Linked DNA regions of Tardiphaga sp. 709. The protein of the gene in region 2 binds, or shares a complex with, the protein of the main gene of each other region. Links are inferred from orthologs where the notes say so. Each region holds a gene or a part of one and is shown on either strand. Other genes may lie near its edges.

The links.
Region 1: the proteins of accC (region 2) and accD are in contact, whole or in part, in a solved structure (PDB 8UXZ), measured with the Escherichia coli proteins. The link is inferred for Tardiphaga sp. 709 from one-to-one orthologs.

Annotation. Positions count from the first base shown.
Region 1 is NZ_CP135529.1:3,736,011-3,738,915, reverse strand. It holds accD (acetyl-CoA carboxylase, carboxyltransferase subunit beta), read right to left. Parts: upstream 1,966-2,905; coding sequence 1,036-1,965; downstream 1-1,035. Other genes in the region: trpB (tryptophan synthase subunit beta), read right to left, coding at 2,904-2,905; trpA (tryptophan synthase subunit alpha), read right to left, coding at 2,071-2,905; RSO67_RS18320 (folylpolyglutamate synthase/dihydrofolate synthase family protein), read right to left, coding at 1-1,039.
Region 2 is NZ_CP135529.1:627,967-631,410, reverse strand. The notes cover bases 303-3,226. They hold accC (acetyl-CoA carboxylase biotin carboxylase subunit), read right to left. Parts: upstream 2,479-3,226; coding sequence 1,126-2,478; downstream 303-1,125. Other genes in these bases: aroQ (type II 3-dehydroquinate dehydratase), read right to left, coding at 3,055-3,226; accB (acetyl-CoA carboxylase biotin carboxyl carrier protein), read right to left, coding at 2,509-3,003; RSO67_RS03380 (sensor histidine kinase), read right to left, coding at 303-1,010. Outside these bases: more of RSO67_RS03380, read right to left, coding at 1-302; more of aroQ, read right to left, coding at 3,227-3,444. UniProt on the Escherichia coli protein: This protein is a component of the acetyl coenzyme A carboxylase complex; first, biotin carboxylase catalyzes the carboxylation of the carrier protein and then the transcarboxylase transfers the carboxyl group to form malonyl-CoA.

The DNA.
Region 1 (2,905 bases), 3.1 Mb from region 2 along the record:
TGACCACCAGCGGCCGCGGCACGCGCTCCTCGAGATCGCCAAGGGCCGCCGCGATCACGCGCCCGCCATCGGCATTGTGGCCGCCGTCGAGCCAGAGTTCGGAATCGGCGGGCGCCGCCGCGACAAGCTTGCCTGAGGTTAGCCGTTGCATCCGCGCCGGCCATTCGGCGCGCGCCACACCCGTCTCATAGGCGGCCGGATCAATCTTGAAGATATCCAGCGCACGCAAAGTCGCAATCGCAAGGCCGGCATTACCGAACTGATGGCGCCCGAACAACCGCGGTGCCGCGATATCCATCAGCCCGCGGTCGTCCTGATACACCAGACGGCCACGCTCGATATTGACGTGCCATTCCTGCCCGGCACTGACGAGTGGCGCATGCATCTTGCGCGCCTGCTGCTCGATCACGTCGGCGACATCGGGCGATTGCTCGGCCGTGATCGCCGGCACACGACGCTTGATGATGCCGGCCTTCTCGCTGGCAATCTTTGCGAGCGTATCGCCGAGAAAATCGGTGTGATCGATGGCGATCGGCGTCAGCACGCAGGCAGCTGGTGTTTCGATCACATTGGTCGCATCAAGGCGGCCACCGAGACCGACTTCGAGCAGTACGACATCAGCGGGATGCTTTGCGAACAAATCGAATGCGACCGCAGTCTCGGCCTCGAACAGCGTGATCGGCGCGCCGGCATTGACCGTCTCGACATGGGCGAACGCGTCACGCAATGCGTCGTCGCTCACCAATGTGCCGGCAAGCCGGATGCTCTCATTCATGCGGACGAGATGCGGCGAGGTGTAGACGTGGACGCGCAGGCCTGCGGCTTCACAGATCGCGCGCAGATAGGCGATGGTCGAGCCCTTGCCGTTGGTGCCGGCAACGTGAATCATCGGGGGCAGCTTGCGCTCGGGATTGCCGAGCTGCGCCATCAGCCGCTGCATGCGGGTCAGCGACAGATCGATGGCGGTTGGATGCAGCTTCGAGAGCCGCGCCAGAATCTCGCCGAGGTCGGGCGACGATGGCGGCGCGGAGGTGCTCACGCGTGCGCGGCCGGCACCGCGTCAGGAGCCACGAGGATCTCGGCCGGAATGCTCTCCGCGCGCGGCGGGCTCGCAATGGCCGGAGACTTCGTCAGCAGACGGCAGAGACGCGCCAGCGTCGGCTTCAGATCGTGGCGATGCACGACCATGTCGATCATGCCGTGGTCACGGAGATATTCGGCGCGCTGGAAACCTTCCGGCAGTTTCTCGCGGATGGTCTGTTCGATCACGCGCGCACCGGCAAAGCCGATCAGCGCGCCGGGCTCGGCGATCTGGACATCACCCAGCATCGCATAGGACGCGGTGACGCCGCCTGTGGTTGGATTGGTCAGCACGACGATGTAAGGCAGCTTGGCCTCGCGCAGCATCTGCACGCCAACAGTCGTGCGCGGCAGCTGCATCAGCGAGAGAATGCCTTCCTGCATCCGCGCGCCGCCGGAGGCTGCGAACACGATGAAGGGCGACTTTTTCTCGACCGCGAGTTCGAGCCCGCGCACCAGCGCTTCACCGGCAGCCATGCCGAGCGAACCGCCCATGAAATCGAAATCCTGTACGGCGACGACGACGCCAGAGCCTTCCATCTTGCCGTAACCGACCTTGACCGAGTCATTCATGCCGGTCTTGGTGCGGGCATCCTTGATGCGGTCGACATATTTGCGCTCGTCGCGAAACTTCAGCGGATCGGCGATCACTTCGGGCAGCGCGACGTCGTACCAGGTCTCGTTGTCGAAGATCGACTTCATGCGGGCGGTGGCGCCCATACGCATGTGATAGTTCGAGCCGGGAATGACGAACTGGTTGCTCTCGACGTCCTTGTAGAACACGAGCTGTCCGGTATCCGGGCACTTGATCCAGAGGTTCTCGGGCGTATCGCGCTTGAGGATGCTGCGGATCTTCGGCCGGACGACGTTGGTGAGCCAGTTCATATGTGTCTCCGCGTCGCTGAGATGATGCGTCGCTCTGATATCTATATGGCGGCCGGGACGGAGCCCGGCAACCGTTGTTCCCGGTTGATGGAGGCCAATTGTGGCTTATTCCGCAGCCTGTTTGGCCCCATGAACGCCCTGGGCGAGGGCTGCGGCCAGATCGGCGACCGCGCTGACGGTCCTGGCCGTGGCCTTGCCATCGGCGTCCAGCGAGCCTTTCAGCGCATCGATCAGCGCCGTGCCGACCACAGCGCCATTGGCATGCCGGGCGATGTCGTGGGCCGCTTCCGGCGTCCGGATGCCGAAGCCGACACAAACCGGCAGCTTCGTATGACGCTTGATCCGCGCCACGGCCGTGCTCACGACGGATGAATCCGCGCTGGCACTGCCGGTGATGCCCGTGACCGAGACGTAATAGACGAAGCCCGAGGTGTTCGCGAGCACCGCCGGGAGGCGCTTGTCATCGGTGGTCGGCGTGGCCAGACGGATGAAGTTCAATCCGGCTTTGATTGCCGGCAGGCAGAGCTCAGCGTCTTCTTCCGGCGGCAAATCGACGATGATCAGACCATCCACGCCGGCCGCCTTGGCATCGGGCAAGAACTTGTCGACGCCGTAAATATAGATCGGATTGTAGTAGCCCATCAGCACGATCGGCGTCTTGTTGTCGGAGCTGCGGAAGTCGCGCACGAGCTGCAACGTCTTCTTCAGCGTCATGCCGGCCTGCAGCGCGCGCAGGCCTGCGGCCTGGATCGACGGGCCGTCGGCCATCGGATCGGTGAAGGGCATACCGATCTCGATAATGTCGGCGCCGGCCTTCGGCAGCGCCTTGACGATTTCGAGCGCGGTGGCGGGATCTGGATCGCCGGCCATCACGAAAGTCACGAAAGCCGCGCGGCCTTCGGCCTTGAGTTCGGCGAAACGGGTATCGATGCGGGTGGTC
Region 2 (3,444 bases):
ATGGCACTGATCAGGCGGTCCATCTTGCCGATCGACGATTTGATGAAGCCGAGCGCTTCGGTGAAATCGGCGGAGAGTTGCTTGTCCTGTTCGGGCAGCGCCGGCTCCGGCAATTCGCCGTTCACATCGGCCACGACCGGCTCTGCATTGGCGAGCGTCGCGATGCGCCTGAAGATGTCGCCGCGCAGCTCCTCGAGCTCGCTCGTGAAGCCCATGATGTTAACCAGCGGCGAGCGCAGGTCGTGGCTGACGATATAGGAGAAGCGCTGCAGCTCGTCGTTGGCCTCGCGCAAGTCGGCGGTGCGCTCCTCAACGGCGGCTTCGAGGTCGATGTTGCTGTCGCGCAACCTGGCCTCCGCCTCATCGCGGGCGTTTGACGAGCGGCGCACGAGGAAGATCGACAGCGCCGCCAGGAGCACTACCAGGCCGGAGCCTGCCACGGTGACCCACGAGGCCCATTGCTGGCTCTGGTCTGCTGTTCGGGTCCGTTCGACGAACAGGCGGCCTTCTTCGGCGCGCATCGCGCGGGTGATATTGGCGATGTCCTGAACGGCCTGATTGGCATCGCCGCGGCGCAGGATATCGATGCTCGACTGGACGTCGTTGTTCTTGATGCGGTCGATACCCCTGGCGAATTCCGCCAGTCGCTGCTCGACGGCTGCGCGCAGTTTGACGGTGTTGGCGACCTGGGCCGGATTGTCGTTGGCCAGGCTGACCAGTCTGTCGACGGCTGGCAGGATGGCCGCCGCCGAGGTTTCGTATTCAGACAGAAACTGCGGACCGGTGGATAGCAGATAGGCCCGCGTGGCGCTTTCGGCGCGGCGGATTTCCAGCAGCAGGTTCGATATCTGGTTCTGGACTTCGACGGTGTGGACCACCCATCTGGAATCGTCACGTGCCTGGTTTACCAGGATGACGGAGGCGGCGCTGATGGCGGCAAGCACCAGCAATCCCGCCAAGAGCAGCAGGATTTGCCAGAGCGCTCGCCTGCGGGCGGCGTCAGCGGTCACGTAATACTCGCTTGGATTGCAGACTGAACTTCAATATGGCCCCCGCCGCCGGACGGCTCCCGGCAGCACTGAAACGCGGATGGAGGCGATTGGTTCCAGCCTGCTGCCAAATACTTCAGGTCTTGGGAGGCTTGCCCGCGAGATACTGTTCCAGCCAGTGGATGTGGTAGTCGCCCTCGATAATGTCGCTTTCCCGGGCCAGGGCCCGGAACAGCGGCAGGGTCGTCTCGACGCCGTCCACTACGATCTCGTCCAGGGCCCGGCGCAGCCGCATCAGGCATTCCGGCCGGTTCTTGCCGTGGACGATCAGCTTGCCCACCAGCGAGTCGTAATAGGGCGGGATCTTGTAGCCCTGATAGACCGCGGAATCGATGCGGACACCGAGGCCGCCGGGGGCGTGATACTGGGTGATCGTGCCGGGCGAGGGCCGGAAGGTCTCCGGGTTCTCGGCATTGATACGGCACTCGATAGAATGGCCGATGATGTTGACCTCTTCCTGGGTGCAAGGCAGGTCGCCGCCGGCAGCGATGCGGATCTGCTCGAGCACGAGATCGATGTCGGTGATCATCTCGGTGACGGGATGCTCGACCTGGATGCGGGTGTTCATTTCGATGAAATAGAACTCGCCGTCCTCGTAGAGGAATTCGATGGTGCCGACGCCGAGATACTGCATGTCCTGCATCGCCTTGGCGCAGATGCCGCCGATCCTGGCGCGCGCTTCCGGTGACAGGATCGGCGAGGGGCCTTCCTCCCAGACCTTCTGGTGCCGGCGCTGCAGCGAGCAGTCGCGTTCGCCGAGATGCAGCGCGCCGCCGCGGCCATCGCCCAGCACCTGGATTTCGATGTGGCGCGGCCTGGTCAGATACTTTTCGAGATAGACCGACGCGTCGCCGAACGCGGCCTTGGCCTCGTTCGAGGCAGTGGACAGCGCCATCAGCAGATCGGCTTCGGTCTGCGCGACCTTCATGCCGCGGCCGCCGCCGCCGGCCGCTGCCTTGACGAGGACCGGGAAGCCGATCTCGCGGGCGATGGCTATGGCATCGTCTTCGGGGCCGACGCCGCCGTCGGAGCCGGGCACCACGGGAATGCCAAGCCGCTTGGCGGTCTTCTTGGCTTCGATCTTGTCGCCCATCAGGCGGATGTGCTCGGCCTTGGGGCCAATGAACTTCAGATTATGGTCGGCGAGGATCTCGGCGAAGCGCGCATTCTCGGACAGGAAGCCGTAACCGGGATGCACCGCATCGGCGCCGGTGATCTCGCAGGCGGCGAGCAGCGACGGGATGTTGAGGTAGCTGTCTTTCGACGCCGGCGGGCCGATGCAGACGCTCTCGTCGGCGAGGCGCACATGCATGGCGTCGGCATCCGCAGTCGAATGCACGGCCACGGTCGCGATGCCGAGCTCCTTGCAGGCCCGCAGGATGCGCAATGCGATCTCGCCGCGGTTGGCGATCAGGATTTTCTCGAACATGGCGTTCCGAAGTCAGAGGACGTTGTGGTGTTACTCGATGATGACCAGCGCTTCACCGTATTCGACCGGCGAGCCGTCTTCGATCAGGATCTGCGTTACGGTACCGGCTCGCGGCGCCGGGATCTGGTTCATGGTCTTCATCGCCTCGATAATGACCAGAGTCTGTCCGGCAGCAACCTTGGTGCCGACTTCGATGAAGGCCGGCTTGCCGGGCTCCGGGGCACGGTAGACCGTGCCGACCATCGGCGAGGGCACAGCGCCGGGATGCTTGGTCATGTCGGCGGCGGCCGGTGCGGCAGCAGCTGCGGCGACAGGCGCGGGTGCAGCAGCCGGTGCGGGCGCATAAGCGGGCACAGCGGCAGCAACGCTGATATTCCGCGCGACGCGCACGCGCAGACCGGCGCGCTCTACCTCGATCTCCGTGAGGTTGGTTTCATCCAGCAGCAGCGCCAGTTCGCGGATCATGCCGCTATCGTTGCTGGCTTGCGGCGTGGCGGTCTGTGTGTCGTCAGGCTTGCGGGCCATGGGAAATCCAATGTCTGAAGTGAAAGACGAATAAAGAGCGAAGCGGGCGCGTCACGCGATGGCGTTGGCACCGATTTTTGCGGCAAGGCCGCTGATGGCAAGGCGATAGCCTTCGATGCCGAAGCCGCAGAGGCTGGCAAAGGCTGCCTTGGCGATGAAGGAATGGTGGCGGAAGCTTTCGCGGGTGTAGACGTTGCTGACATGCACTTCCACGGTGGGAATGCGCACGCCGACAATGGCGTCATGCAACGCGATCGAGGTGTGCGAGTAAGCGCCGCCATTGATCACGATGCCGGCCACGTGTTTCTCGCGGGCCTGATGGATATAGCCGATAAGCTCGCTCTCGCTATTGGACTGCCGGCAATCCGCGGTCAGGCCATATTGCGCGGCGGCGGCTGCGCAGAGCTTCTCGACATCGGCCAGAGTTGCATGCCCATAGGT